Regions from separate parts of the Sporomusa termitida genome, predicted to be linked through region 2. Evidence: riboswitches for the same ligand, from Rfam matches in the RefSeq annotation. Region 2 holds a riboswitch; the other holds the start of a gene.
What was found. A riboswitch is a leader RNA that binds a small molecule or an ion and turns the genes downstream of it on or off. The one in region 2 is predicted to bind FMN.
Positions count from the first base shown of each region.

Region 1: it holds a riboswitch for FMN, as region 2 does, so the genes downstream of both, ribB (3,4-dihydroxy-2-butanone-4-phosphate synthase) here and ribD (bifunctional diaminohydroxyphosphoribosylaminopyrimidine deaminase/5-amino-6-(5-phosphoribosylamino)uracil reductase RibD) in region 2, are expected to answer to the same signal.

Region 1 covers NZ_CP036259.1:4,670,495-4,678,192, reverse strand. The annotation lists gene SPTER_RS21595 (efflux RND transporter periplasmic adaptor subunit) at 1-393, shown strand, start outside; gene SPTER_RS21590 (efflux RND transporter permease subunit) at 386-3,451, shown strand; FMN riboswitch at 3,575-3,718, shown strand; gene ribB (3,4-dihydroxy-2-butanone-4-phosphate synthase) at 3,808-4,455, shown strand; gene SPTER_RS21580 (efflux RND transporter permease subunit) at 4,510-7,644, opposite strand; gene SPTER_RS21575 (efflux RND transporter periplasmic adaptor subunit) at 7,658-7,698, opposite strand, start outside.
Region 2 covers NZ_CP036259.1:2,126,284-2,133,981, forward strand. The annotation lists gene rpmB (50S ribosomal protein L28) at 1-181, shown strand, start outside; gene hslO (Hsp33 family molecular chaperone HslO) at 299-1,168, opposite strand; gene yfcE (phosphodiesterase) at 1,183-1,740, opposite strand; gene ribH (6,7-dimethyl-8-ribityllumazine synthase) at 1,770-2,240, opposite strand; gene SPTER_RS09815 (bifunctional 3,4-dihydroxy-2-butanone-4-phosphate synthase/GTP cyclohydrolase II) at 2,240-3,454, opposite strand; gene SPTER_RS09820 (riboflavin synthase) at 3,491-4,144, opposite strand; gene ribD (bifunctional diaminohydroxyphosphoribosylaminopyrimidine deaminase/5-amino-6-(5-phosphoribosylamino)uracil reductase RibD) at 4,107-5,243, opposite strand; FMN riboswitch at 5,342-5,474, opposite strand; gene rpe (ribulose-phosphate 3-epimerase) at 5,524-6,183, opposite strand; gene rsgA (ribosome small subunit-dependent GTPase A) at 6,184-7,059, opposite strand; gene pknB (Stk1 family PASTA domain-containing Ser/Thr kinase) at 7,072-7,698, opposite strand, start outside.

The DNA of each region.
Region 1 (7,698 bases), 2.5 Mb from region 2:
CAGGTCGGCTTTTGGGCACTGCCTGGCGTTACCGCCGAGGGGAAAGTCAGAGAGATTTCGCCGGTGGCTGACAAAGTGGCCAGAACTTACAAAGTCAGAATTAGTTTGCCTACCCCGCCTGACGGCATCAATCTGGGGATGACTGCTAATGTGACGGTGGCCGGTCCCACTGACCTGCAGGCCGTGTATATTCCACTGTCGGCCGTGTATCAGACTGGCGATACACCACAGGTGTGGATCATTAAGGATGGCATGGTAAGCTTGCGTCCTATAAAAGCCGGAGCATTCGGTGACGGCAAGCTTGAAGTTTTGGACGGGCTTCAGGATGGGGACCTAATAGTTACCGCCGGTGTTCAGAAGCTGCGGGCAGGTCAAAAGGTGCGCTATGAGTAAGTTAAATCTGACCGAATGGGCACTTAACCATAAGCAGCTTGTGTATTTCTTTGTCTTGCTGGTTTTTGTGGCCGGCATTTTTTCCTACCAGAAACTGGGCAGGATGGAGGACCCTGACTTTGTCATTCGTCAGATGATTGTGTCGGTTGCCTGGCCTGGGGCCAATGCCCGCGAGGTAGAAGAGCAGGTCACAGATAAAATTGAGAAAAAGCTGCAGGATACTCCTGGCTTGGATTATTTAAAAAGCTATTCGCGGCCGGGCCAAGCCGTAATTTATGTAGTATTAAAAGATACGGTAAGCGAAAAGGATGTGCGGCCCACCTGGCTGGAAGTACGTAATATGGTTAATGATATCCAAGGCACACTGCCGCAAGGGGTGGTCGGACCTGCATTCAATGACCGGTTTGATGACGTGTTCGGCAGTATTTATGCCCTCACCTCTGAAGAGTTCAGCTACGAGGATATGCGGGAAAAAGCCGAGGAGATCCGCAGGACACTCCTTGGTGTAAATAATGTCAAAAAGGTTGAACTCATCGGCGTTCAACCGGAAAAAATTTATATTGAAATGGAAAGCAGCAAACTAGCCGGGCTGGGAATAGACCCTAATCTGATTATTGCGGCCGTAAAAGCACAAAGTGCTATGGCGGCCTCCGGTATGGTAGAGACAGCCTCAGACAATATATACCTGCGGGTGTCGGGGTTGTTCGAAAACGTCGATGGCCTGCGTAACATGCCGATTCGAATTAGTGAACGGACTTTTCGCCTTGGTGATATTGCTAAGATTGAGCGTAGTTATGCCGAACCCATGGAACCTAAAATGTATGTTAACGGGCAGCCGGCAATCGGTATTGCTCTTTCTATGGACAGCGGGGGGAACATTCTTACCCTGGGTACAGAGCTGGAGAAGGCCATAGCGGTGATAAAAAAGGATTTGCCGCTCGGCATGAAAATCAGTCAGGTGTCCAATCAACCCCAAGTAGTTAAAGAATCAATTAACGAATTTATTAAATCCCTGGGGGAAGCTGTCATTATTGTGTTGGCAGTCAGCTTTCTCAGCCTTGGTGTTCAGTCAGGCATCGTGGTTGCTTTATGCATTCCCCTGGTTATCGCCGGGATATTTGTAGGGATGGAGATCGGGGGTATAGATTTACACAAAGTATCGTTAGGGGCCTTAATCATGGCTCTGGGCTTGCTGGTTGATGATGCTATCATCGCTATTGAAATGATGACTGTAAAGCTGGAGCAGGGGTGGGGGCGTTTTGAGGCTGCCTGCTACGCCTACACGGCTACCGCTTTCCCAATGCTTACAGGTACACTTATCACTTGCGCCGGCTTTATACCTATCGGCTTTTCGCAGGGGGCGGCGGCTGAATTTACCAGCAGCTTATTCCCGGTGATAACAATTGCCCTGTTAATTTCCTGGCTTGTATCTGTTATGGTAACGCCGCTGCTGGGGTATAAGTTAATCAAGCCCAAACATACGGCAGGGTCAGGCCATAATATGTATGATACAAAATTTTACCGGCTATTCCGCCGGATTCTCACGTGGTGTCTGCAGCATAAAAAGCTGGTGCTGGGCATAACGGCAGTCTGTTTTATTGGTTCGATCTTTTTATTACAGTTTGTCAAACAAGAGTTTTTCCCGCCGTCCGTCCGGCCGGAGCTAATTGTTGAAATGACGTTGCCGGAAGGGACCTCGCTGGCAGCAACCGGGCAGGAAGCGAAAAAATTAGCCGACAGCCTCGCCGGTGACCCGGATATTGAGAGCTACAGCTATTATGTCGGCAAAGGGGCACCACGCTTTATTCTTACCATGGAGCCCAAGCTGCCCACTAGCAACTATGCCCAGTTTATCATCGTTGCCAAAAACTTACAGGCCCGGGAGGCTCTGAATACAAAGATCGATAAGTTGTTTGACGATAATTTTGCCAATGTGCGGGGCCATGTTAAGCTGATCCAAACCGGTCCCCCCTCAGAATACCCGGTTATGCTGCGCGTTACCGGGTATGATCACGAGAAAGTACGGGAGATCGCAAGCCAGGTCAGTGAGGCGATGGCCGCTAATTCAAGCCTTACAAAGGTTAATTTTGACTGGAATGAAAAAAGCAAAATTATGCATTTAACGGTTGACCAGGACAAGGCCAGAATGCTTGGCCTTAATAGCCAGGGCTTGGCTCAGGATTTACAGAGCCAGCTGTCCGGCGCTGCCATTGCCGAGTATTACGAGCAGGACAAGACGGTGGGTATTGTTTTTCGCATAGATGCCCAAACCAGGAAAGATTTAGCCAGTATTAAAGATCTGCCGGTACACATCGGCAACGGTAAATTTGTGCCTCTAGAGCAAATCGCCACAATAAGTTACGATGCGGAAGAAGGTTTAATCTGGCGGCACAACCTGAAGCCAACGATTACTGTGCAAGCAGAGGTAGCCCCAGGTGTAACCGGTAATGATGCCACCAAAGAGGTGTATGCAAGTCTAGCGTCAGTCCGCGAGGGCCTTCCTTCCGGCTATAGTATTGACATTGGCGGTTCGTATGAGGAAAGCAAAACCTCCATCGACTTTTTGCTTAAAGCGGTGCCGGTAATGATTGTGGTTATTGTAGTACTGCTTATGCTGCAGCTGCAAAATATATCTTTAATGATCCTTACCATTCTAACCGCTCCGCTCGGAATTATCGGGGTCAGCCTGGCCATGCTGTTAACAGGCCGGCCGATGGGCTTTGTGGCCGAACTCGGGATTTTGGCCCTTAGCGGGATGATTATCCGTAACTCGGTCATACTGATTGATCAGATTGAGAAGCATATCAAAGCCGGCGAGACACCCTGGGAGGCCATCATCAACTCAGCCGTGCTGAGGCTTCGCCCCATCGTGCTTACGGCGGCGGCGGCAATCTTCGGCATGCTGCCACTGGTTCCCAGCACGTTCTGGGGGCCGATGGCGGTGGCTATCAGCGGCGGCCTGCTGGGCGCAACCGCGATGACCTTGCTTGTTTTGCCGACAATGTATGCTGTCTGGTTTAATGTCAACCCGGAAACTAAAGAAAGCAAGGCTGGTTAAGAACCGATCGCTTGGTGCCGGTAATCGGCAAAGACTTGGCTTGGGCCAAGCCCTTTAGGCCGCCGGCAGCCTTAGTCGTGCCTATGCTTGACAATCCTGGTGAAAGTAGTATTCTATAGTCAGACTTATTCTCAGGGCGGGGTGCAAGTCCCCACCGGCGGTATCCCAGGCAGCTGGGGAGCCCGCGAGCGCTCCTTGTTTAAGGAGGTCAGCAGATCTGGTGAGAAGCCAGAGCCGACGGTATAGTCCGGATGAAAGAGGATGAGACAGTTAGCCAGTTTATTGACAGCACTTATCGCTAGCTGTCCCCAGCGCCCTGATTCGGGTGAGTCGACTAAAAATAGGAGGCGACTACTTTGAATCAGCAGTTATTAGTCCGGTTTGGCAATCCTTTTGAACGGGTGGAACAGGCTCTTAAGGCCTTGCGTAAAGGACAGGGTGTCCTGGTTACTGATGATGAACACCGGGAAAATGAGGGAGATATATTTTTTGCGGCTGAGTCACTGACTCAACAGCAGATGGCAATGCTCATCCGTGAAGGCAGCGGGATTGTTTGCCTGTGCCTGCCGGCAGAAAAGGTGGAGGCCTTGGCCTTGCCGATGATGGTAGATCATAATACAAGCCACTTTCAAACTGCCTTTACTATATCAATTGAGGCCGCAAGCGGCGTCACTACCGGGGTTTCTGCGGCTGACCGGGTTACAACAGTACAGGCGGCGATTGCCGAACAGGCCTGCCCGGATCACCTGCGGCGTCCCGGGCACGTATTTCCGCTAAAAGCGCGGGCCGGCGGCGTACTGGAACGCCCGGGCCATACCGAGGCTAATGTTGACCTCATGCGGCTGGCCGGCCTGAAACCTTACGGTGTTTTATGTGAACTTACCAATCCGGAGGGGACGATGGCTTGTTTGCCGGAAATAATAGCGTTTGCTGAAAAGAATAACATGCCGGTAGTCACTGTGGCCGATATTATCCGGTACCGGGAGGCCCTGGAGTCTAAATAGCAAAAGATCCGTAGACAGTTTTCCTGTCTACGGATCTTTTCTTAGTGCCTAATATTAGGCGCTGCGTCTTAGTTTGAAAGCCTTGAATTTAGCAGCTCCGTATTCAATAACAACAAATAATACAGGAACCAGGAAGATTCCCAGGCCGGTGGCCATGAGCATGCCACCTACGACCGTTGTCCCCAGCGCGGCTCGGGCGGCAGCACCGGCGCCGGTTGACAAGGCTAGCGGGATGCAGCCTAGGATAAAGGCAAAGGAGGTCATGAGAATTGGCCGCAGTCTGAGTTTAGAGGCCTCAATTGCCGCTTGCACAGGCTCCATGCCATTGTCCGTCCTGACCTTGGCGTATTCGACAATCAGGATTGCGTTTTTGGCGGCCAGACCGATAAGCATGACCAGGCCGATCTGCATATAAACGCTGTTTTCCAGTCCGCGGGCATATTGGAACAGCACTGAGCCTAAAATGCCTGTGGGCACTGAAAGTAATACGGCAAAGGGGATATTCCAGCTTTCATATAACGCTGCCAGGCACAAAAACACGAATAACAGCGCAAACCCGAAAATAACCGGGGTTTGACCGCTAGCCAGTTTTTCTTCCCGGCTTAAATCCGCCCATTCATACGTAAATGTTGAGGGTAAAACAGTAGCCGCTACTTCTTCCAGGGCCTGCATGGCCTGGCCGGAACTGTAACCGGCGGCTGTGGTGGCAGTAATCTGCATAGCCGGATAACCGTTAAACCGTTTGATCAGTGTCTGACCGCTGGTGGCAACGGGGGTGACCAGGGTATTGAGCGGTACCATAGTACCGGCCGAGCTGCGCACATAGAAGAAGCGGGTTGCATCCACATCGGCCCGGAATTCAGGTTCAGCCTGCAGCATAACCTTGTAGGTCCGGCCAAACCGGTTAAAGTCATTGACCTGAACGCCACCCAGGAAGGTTTGCAGGGTTGTAAAAATATCCTGAATCGGAACCCCCAGGGCTTTGGCTTTTTCCCGGTCTACGTCATAGCGGTAAGCAGGCGTATCAGCGCGGAAGCTTGATTGGGCCATGCCCAGCTCCGGCCGTTTCCTGGCTTCGGCAACAAATTGCTGGGATACATTATTCATTTCCTCCAGCGTTGAGCCGCCTCTGTCCTGAATCATAAACGTGAGGCCGCCGACAGAGCCGATTCCCGGCAGGGAAGGCGGATTAAAGGCGAAAACGGTGGCTTCCGGTATTGTGCTTACTTGTCCCATTGCCTGCCCGATAATCGCATTAAGCTGGGTATTGGGCTCAGTCCGCTCCGCCCATGGTTTCAGGCCGGCAATAACCATGGCGCCGTTCGGCTTCTGGCCGCCGGCTAGCATATCATAACCGGTAATTTCCATCGTATTTTCCACACCTGGCAGCGAACGGTAGATTTCGCCGACCTCAGTGGCAATGGCCCGGGTACGGTTCATGCTGGCGGCTTCAGGCAGGCTGACAACCGATAACATGAAGCCCTGGTCTTCACTCGGCACGAAGGTAGATGGAATAATTCGCAGCATACCGACACACAAGATGCCGATAACTGCCAGTCCTACACCCCATAAACCGGCCCGGCGGATGGAATGGCGGACACCGTTGGAATATTTTTCGGTAATGTGGTCAAACCACATGTTAAACCGATCGAAGAATTTGCCCAGTACGCCGGTGCGCTTCTCGCCGGTATGCGGCTGCAGCAGGAGGCTGCATAACGCCGGGGTCAGCGACAGGGCCACAATTGCCGACAGGGCCATGGAGACGGCAATTGTCAGGGCAAACTGCTTATACAAAACACCGGTAGTTCCCCCGAAAAATGCCACCGGAATAAAAACAGAGGCAAGTACGAAGGCGATAGCGATAACCGGGCCGGAAACCTCTTGCATCGCCCGGACGGTAGCCTCTTTCGGGTTAAGGCCGGATTTACGCATATGGTGCTCAACTGCCTCGACCACGATAATGGCATCATCCACAACCAGGCCAATGGCGAGTACCATGGCAAACAGTGTCAGTGTATTGATAGAGAAACCCAGGAACACAAAAGCGCCAAAGGTTCCGATCAGGGAAACCGGCACGGCCAGCATAGGGATTAACGTGGCCCGCCAGTTTTGCAGGAAAAGGTAAACGATGATAAGTACCAGGGCCAGGGCTTCCAGAAAAGTATGCAGAACCTTTTCTAAAGATTCACTGATATACTTGGTATTATCGGTAAGGATACGGTATTCCACTCCTGGGGGAAACCGTTTGGAGGCATCCTCAATAACCTGCCGCACCCCGGCGATTGTCTCCAGGGCATTGGCTTCTGTTGTCAGTTGCACGGCAAAAACAACCGAATCATGCCCATTGAAGCTGCTCTTAAAACCATTGTCTTTTGCGCTTAGCTCAACTGTGGCTACATCACCCAGGTGAATAGCCGAGCCATCGCTTTGCGAGCGGATGATTACCTTCTTAAAGTCTTCTTCGGTGACGAGACGGCCCTGAATACTGGCCGTATACTGAAATTCCTGATGTGCCACCGACGGCAGCTGGCCGATAGTACCGGCCGGCGCCTGCACGTTTTGCTCTTTGATGGCACTGGCAACGTCAGCGGCCGTGACCCCTAACTGGGCCAGCTTATCAGGCTTGAGCCAAATACGCATACCAAAGTCGGTGCCATATTCGCCAACATCGCCGACTCCTTTGACCCGGCGAATATCGTCGATAACGTTAATACTGCCGTAGTTTTTGAGAAATACACCGTCATAGGTGTTGTCGGGTGAGATAAGACTAAAATACAGGGCGGTGTCTGGTGAAACCTTGCGGGTTGTTACGCCCATAAGCTGTACATCCTGCGGCAGGCCGGCATTTGCCTGGGCGACACGGTTTTGGGTGTACATTGTCACCATATCCGGATTTTGCCCCAGTTCGAATTTAACATTAAGCGAATAACGGCCGGAATCGGCACTGGTCGAGGTCATTGCCACCGCGCCCTCCACGCCGTTTACCTGTTGCTCGATGACCTGGGCTACGGTTTTTTCTACTACGTCGGCATTGGCCCCGGTATACAAAGTGCTGATGCTGACCTGGGGTGGCGTAATCTGCGGATACTGGGCCACCGGCAGACTAAAGGCAGCAATACCGCCGGCCAGGGTAATTAGAATTGCTATAACGATCGCAAAGATCGGTCGGTTGATAAAAAATTGTGCCATAAATCCGCCCCCCTTATTTCGCGACCGGAATTGTCAGGTCATTCAGTCCGATCA
Region 2 (7,698 bases):
TTGTGAGATTTGTGGTAAAGGTGAGCGTTCCGGCTTCAATGTCAGCCATTCCAACCTTAAAACCAAGCGCACCTGGAAACCTAATATACAAAGAGTGAAAGCATTAGTTAAAGGTGAAACTAAACGCGTGAATGTATGCACACGTTGTATGCGTTCCGGTAAAATCCAACGTGCAGTATAAACCTGCCGTACACAGTTAATGAAGGACTTGATTACAAGCAAGTCCTTTTTTATTGTAAAATCAGCATAGGTCAAAAACCAGCGGCCATTGGGAACGCTGGTTTAATTTTTTCATTTATTATTTTGTTTGCAGCAGTTTTAAAATAGCAGCCAGTTCGGTGGTGTTAAACTGATATTTCTCATTGCAAAAATGACAGCATACCTCGGCCCGGCCTTCGGCAGTCATTGCTTTTAGTTCCTCAGCACCAAGGCTGATCAGCATATTCTGCACTCTTGCACGTGAACACTGACAATTAAACCTCAGATCCAGCGAATCATAAAAATTAACCGGTAAACCGGCAAAAACAGTTTCCAGGATCCCTTTGGCATCCCGGCCGCTGTGTACCATATGTGACACTGACGGGTTCTGCCGCAGATTCGTTTCGAGTTTTATGAGCGCATCTTCTTCTGCATCCGGCAAAGCCTGGATAAAGAAGCCACCGGCTGCCAGGGTTGATGTATCAGGGGCTATTAAGACACCCAGGGCAACGCTGGACGGGGTTTGCTCCGATACGGTGAGATACTGGGTTATGTCTTCCGCAATTTCGCCCGACACGAGGGCGGTACTGCCGGTAAACGGCTGTTTAAGACCCACAAAGCGGGTAATATGAATATGACCGCTGCCTACTGCCCGGCCGACATCCAGTTTACCGTTGTGTAGCGGTAGATCCACAACGGGATTGCGGACATAGCCGCGAACCGACCCGTCAGGAGCCGCATCGGCCACTATTTCGCCAAGCGGGCCATTCCCTGATATTCTAACAGTCAGGCTTTCGGCAGTTTTTAAATTAGCCGCCAATAACAGTGCGCCTGTCATCGTCCGGCCCAGGGCCGCTGTAGCCACCGGGAAACAGTCATGACGCCGGCGTGCTTCTTCCACCAGCTTGGTAGTAACAGCGGCAAAGGCCCGGATTCCAGGTGCCGTAGCCCGGATTAAATGGTCATGCATAGGTACCTCCGGCACTAGGCCAGCTCTTTTGAGATAAGTGGCTGGCCTGTTGTTATATCTAGTATTTCAATCTTCCTGTCCTTTATCCAGGCAACGGTGCTGTAACCGTCAGGGTGCTTTGTCATTCCCGGTGAGCCGGGATTCAGATAAAAGACACCGTTATGTTTCTCCAGGCTGGCGATATGGGTATGGCCGGTAATGAAAATATCGGCCTTTAAGCGCGCCGCCAGCTCCTGCCGGGTTGCTTCGGTCAGATTATGCCCATGGGTTACAGTGATTCTCAGGCCATTTAGCATGAGATAGGTGTAAGGTGACTGGATGGGGAGTTTGAGCACCAGGCCGTCAACCTCGGCGTCACAGTTCCCGCAGGCAGTAATGATAGGTACAGGACAGCTATTGAGAGCTTCAGCCAGTTGTTTAGGATTATATTCAGCCGGAATCGTATTGCGCGGACCATGGTAAAGCACATCACCGGCGTGGATAATCAAATCGGCATCATGGAAATAACGGCAGAATACCCGCTGCCAGGTTTCCAGGCAGCCATGGGTATCACTGATTATACCAACTTTCATAGTCAACCTCCAACAAGGCAGATTATAGGTTAAAGTCCTTTGATTAGATTCGCCATCTCGATTGCCGACATGGCAGCATCAAAGCCTTTGTTCCCTGCTTTGGTGCCGGCCCGCTCAATGGCTTGTTCAATCGTGTCGGTGGTGAGTACGCCGAATATGGTAGGGACACCGCTGTGTAAGCCAACCTGAGCCACCCCTTTGGATACCTCGGCGCAAACATAGTCATAATGGCTGGTACTGCCTCTAATAACCGTGCCCAGGCAAATTACCGCATCATATTTCTTGCTCATTGCCAGCTTCTGGGCAACAAGAGGAATCTCATAAGCACCGGGGACCCAGGCAATTTCCACATTTTCACCGGCAGCACCGTGGCGTTTGAGGGCATCCAGGGCGCCACCCAGCAATTTGCTGGTAATAAATTCGTTAAACCGGGCGACAATAATACCGAATTTTAATCCTTCAGCAACCAGGTTTCCTTCATATATTTTACTATTTTCCATTATTTTGGGGCCTCCTCATATTGTTTGAGTAAATGTCCCAGTTTGGATTTTTTGGCGGATAAATATCTGTTGTTAAATTTGTTTGCCAATATTTCCAGTGGGACCCGTTCGGTGATTGTCAGTCCATAGCCCTCAAGCCCGACCCGTTTGCGGGGATTGTTGGTAAGCAGCCTAATACTGGTCAAGCCAAGGTCGGCTAATATCTGGGCGCCAATGCCATAATCCCTAAGGTCAGGGGCAAAGCCTAAGAGTTCATTGGCTTCAACTGTATCTTTACCCTTATCCTGCAAGGCGTAGGCGCGAATTTTATTGGCCAGGCCGATGCCTCTGCCTTCCTGCCGCATATAGAGCAGCACACCGCTGCCTTCTTTTTCAATACGTTTTAGGGCCTGGGCCAGCTGATCGCCGCAGTCGCAGCGCAGTGACCCGAGAACATCACCTGTCAGGCATTCGGAATGAACCCGGACCAGTACATTCTGCTTATTGCTAATATCCCCTTTTACCAGGGCAATATGGCACTGATTATCCAGTTGGCTTTCATAGGCAATGAGTCTGAAATCACCGTATTTGGTCGGCAGGTTGGTCTCCGCCGCTCTGGTAACAAACCGTTCATGTTTTTTCCGGTATTTGATCAGGTCGGCAATGGTAACTAGTTTCAGTTCATGTTTTTTTACAAAGTCCATTAATTCCGGCGTCCGGGACATCGTACCATCTTCATTCATCACTTCGCAGATTACGCCTGCCGGATAGAGGCCGGCCAATATGGCTAAATCGACAGCCGCTTCCGTATGGCCGGTACGGCGCAGCACACCACCCTCGCAGTATCTGAGCGGGAAGATATGGCCGGGCCGCCTAAGATCACTGCCAATCGTTTGACGATCAAGCACTGCCTGGACAGTGGCTGCTCTTTCGTGGGCTGATATGCCGGTTGTCGCTGCTTTGGCATCAATGGAGACCGTAAACGCCGTACAATGATTGTCCGTATTCTCAGTGACCATGGCCCCAATGCCGAGTTCATCGAGTCTATTGCCGATAATCGGCATGCAAATCAAGCCGCGGGCATGGGTAGCCATAAAATTTATAGCTTCGGGCGTTACTTTCTCGGCCGCTATAACAAGATCACCTTCATTTTCCCGGTCCTCATCGTCGATTACCACTACGATTTTGCCATTTTTTATATCCTCAATCGCTTCTTCAATTGTATTGAATCTCATATAACATCCTCCATTTATTGCCTGGCTGTAGAATGCTTATAGTGCAAAACCGTGCTGTTCGAGAAACCCGAGCGTTATCCTGTCAGACGGTTTGCTGTCCGGTTTCAAACCAAGCAGCTTTTCCACATATTTACCAATAATGTCTGCTTCTAAATTTACTTGTTTGCCTGCTGGTTTAAGCCCGACGGTAGTCAGCGCCGACGTATGGGGAATTAGTGAAACCGTAAACCAGTCCGGGCCGGAATCAACGACAGTGAGGCTTGTACCGTCAATGGCAATGGAGCCTTTGTTAATAATGTAGCGCATGACTTCGGGGCCGGCACCAATTTTGACAATAACGGCATTGTCATTTTGCTCTTTAGTCAGAATCAAACCTACACCATCAATGTGACCGCTGACTATATGGCCGCCGAGGCGATCGCCAACACGGAGCGTGCGCTCCAGATTAACCGTGTCGCCGGTTTTGAGTTCAGCCAGGGCTGTCCGGTCAACTGTTTCCGGCATAACATCGGCAGTAAACCAATCACTGCTAAAATCGACAACTGTGAGACAGGTGCCGTTGACGGCAATGCTGTCGCCAAGCTTAACATCTGTCAGTACCTTGCTGCCACTTACGGTCAGGCGCACAGATTTGGCGCCTCTTGCTATTTGCTTAACTTTGCCGAGTTCTTCCACAAGTCCGGTAAACATTGTGTCCCTCCCGTCCGGTTAGGTAACCGGTAATTAATATGTCGGCGCCTATTGCCTCAGTTCTTAGGTCTTCAAGCATAAGGGCCTGATCCACAGCCGGAGCGCCTGTTCCTCCGACCGGGGTTGGCGCAGTGCGGCCGCCAATTATTTTCGGCGCAATGAAGCAGTAGACTTTATCGATTAGATTGGCTGTAAATACAGACGCGTTGATTGTGGCGCCGCCTTCCACCAATATACTGGTAATGCGGCGTTCTCCTAATATTTTAAACAGCTGGCGCAGGTTGATACCTGCAGGTGTCTGGTCAAGGGTCAGGACTTCAACACCTTTGCTGGTGAGAGCCGCAACCCTGTCGGCAGGGGCCTCCCGGCCGACAGCAATAATGGTTTGCGCCTGGCCGTCGGTTACTACTTTCGCGTTCAGCGGCGTGCGGGCCATACTGTCAACAATGATCCTCACCGGGTTGCGGCCAGCCGCCGGCAAGCGGGCCGTTAATTCCGGATTATCAGCAAGCACAGTGCCGATACCTACCAGAATACCTTCATGCGTATCCCGGAGTTTATGGACATACGCTCTTGCCGCTGCGCCTGTTATCCACTGGGAGTGACCGGTATAAGCAGCAATTTTGCCGTCAAGTGACATGGCCGTTTTCAGAACTGCCCAGGGCATGCCGGTCACAATCCATTTGATAAATACTTCATTGAGCCGGGCGGCTTCTGCTGACAGAATACCTTCAACCACTTCAATGCCGGCTGCCCGCAGGCGGTTAAGGCCATTGCCGGCCACCAGCGGATTAGGATCAGCCATGGCAGCAACAACTTTCCTGACACCGGCCTGGATCAGGGCATCGGCGCAGGGCCCGGTCCGGCCATGATGAGAGCAGGGCTCAAGAGTCACATAGACAGTGGCACCTTTGGCCAGGTCGCCGGCCTGGGCCAAGGCATGAATCTCGGCATGGGGTGTGCCGGCTTGACGGTGCCACCCCTGGCCGACGATGCGGCCGTCTTTAACGATAACAGCACCTACCAGTGGATTAGGACTGGTACGGCCCTGGGCGTACTGCGCAATTGTCAGGGCTTGCTGCATGTAATATTCGTCCATAGAAGTCCCCCAGTACAGATAAAATAAAAAACTGTTGATTAGCTTTGGGGCTATCAACAGTTAAAAGGAAAATTCAATAACTGCCATTATGGCAGAATATACGCCTTTTACCATCCAGACTATACTGTCGGCTCTGGAATTACACCAGATCAGCCGTATAACGGCTCGCGGGCTGTACCGCCGGTCAGGAATCAAAAGATTTCTCTTTTTCACCTTGCCCCAAAGGCTAAGTATGTAATTCATTTATTAGCTACTACCTATGTTACCATTAAGCGCCAATTTAATCAAGCCCCCGGATAGCCTTAATTGCTGCCGCCATATCAGGGGCACCGTATACGGCTGAACCGGCAACCAGGATATTGGCACCGGCGGCCGTAACCTTGCGGGCCGTAACCGCATTAATGCCTCCGTCAACCTCAATATCAACAGTAAGGCTGCGGGTCGTAAGCATAGCCCGCAAACGGGCAATCTTGTCAATTGCCGCCGGGATGAACTGCTGACCGCCAAAGCCCGGGTTGACGCTCATGATGAGTATCATATCAATGTCACTCAGCACTTCTTCCACTAGCGAGAGCGGTGTGGCGGGGTTTAAGGATACACCTGCTTTTTTCCCCTGCTCTTTAATGGTTTGAATCAGGCGGTGCAGGTGCGGGGCAGTCTCTGCATGCACAGTAATAATATCGGCGCCGGCTTTTACAAAGGGATCTACGAAAGCCTGCGGGTTGCTTACCATCAAATGGACATCAAAAGGTAATTTGGTAACAGGGCGGATGGCCGCGACAACCGGTGCGCCAAACGTAAGGTTAGGAACAAAATGGCCGTCCATAACATCGATGTGTACCCAGTCGGCTCCGGCCTGTTCAAGCTTAAGTATCTCCTCCGCTAAGCGTGAAAAATCGGCAGATAAAATGGAGGGGGCAACTTTAATCGGCGTAGTCATTTAGTATCCCTTCTTGCTTTCTCTGATTTCAGTTAATATTTCAAGATAGGACTGATATCTTGCCTGAGAGATGAGTCCGCTGGCGATGGCCTGTTTAACACCACACTGGGGCTCCTTGTAATGGAGACAGGTACTGAACTTGCACGTTGGCGCTATCCTGGCTATATCAGGGAAATAGTCCATTAAATGAGCTTCTTCTATATCGTTAAACTCTGTGAAACTAAACCCCGGAGTATCAACGACAAAGCCGCCGCCGGTCACCGGCAAAAGCTCGGCGAAGCGCGTGGTATGCTTGCCCCGGCCAATTTTATGGCTGACCTCGCCTGTCATCAGTTCCAGTCCGGGCTGAATGGCGTTAAGGATAGTTGATTTGCCGGCACCGGAGGGACCGGCAAAAACGGTAATTTTATCAAAAAGAAGCAATCGCAGCGCATGAATCCCTAGCCCCTGCTTGGCAGACACTGTCAGCACTTTATAGCCAATCTGCTCATACAGCTCGGCTAATTTGGCAACAGAGTCTGTATCAGATAAATCGATCTTGTTAATGCACAGGACTATTTCCAGTTCAGAGAGTTCGGCAATAACCAGAAACTTATCCACTAGAGCCGTGTTAATATTAGGATTGACAGCAGCAAAGGTTAAAACAACCTGGTCCACATTGGCTACCATTGGCCGTTTCAGCATGCTGCGGCGGGGCCGGATTTCTTCAATGACGCCTTTGTCGGGGCCGGTTAAGGTATAGGTTACCTCATCACCCACCAGGAGTGAAAAGCGTTCCTTTTTAAACCGGCCCCGCAGATTGCAGGCAATGATTTTACCGCCGGACTGTATATAGTAGTAACTGTTATAGGCTTTAACCACAATACCTTTCAGCACATAATGGGCCTCCTATATTGTTTGTTCCTGTAATAATTTTTCATTTATATAAACCTGAACCCGTACCTGGCCAATACCTTCTACTGTTTTCTCCACCTGTTCCCCGGCTTTATGTGTACCCTCATACACGACCCGGCGGCCATTGGCGTCTGTCACCACAATTTGCAAAGGCTGGCGGGCTGGGCCGTCAGGTACTGTTATTTGCACCATGGCTCTCTTAACGGCTCCCGGTACGCCTTTGGCTACGGAAAAGTCGATCGCGGTACCCTCTGCTACTTCTGTAGCCGGGAGCGGGTTCTGACTGACAATGGTTCCCGGCGGATATTTGTCATTGAGTATTTCAGTTACTTGTCCCTGTTTTAGTTTCAGGCTTTCCAGCTGGGAAGCAACAGTACTTAAGAGCGATCCCTGGAAATCAGGCAGGATGACTTTTTTCGGGCTGGCCCCTTTACTTACGACAATATCAATAGCGGTGCCTTTGGTTATTTGCGCCGGCGGCCGGGGATTCTGACTGATAACCGTATCCTGCGGGGTATCTTCAGTAAATTGTTCGTCAATCCGGCCTACCTTTAACCCGGAATTTTTAATCTGCAGCTCTGCATCACGGCGGTTCAGGCCGCGCAAATCGGGAACTACAGT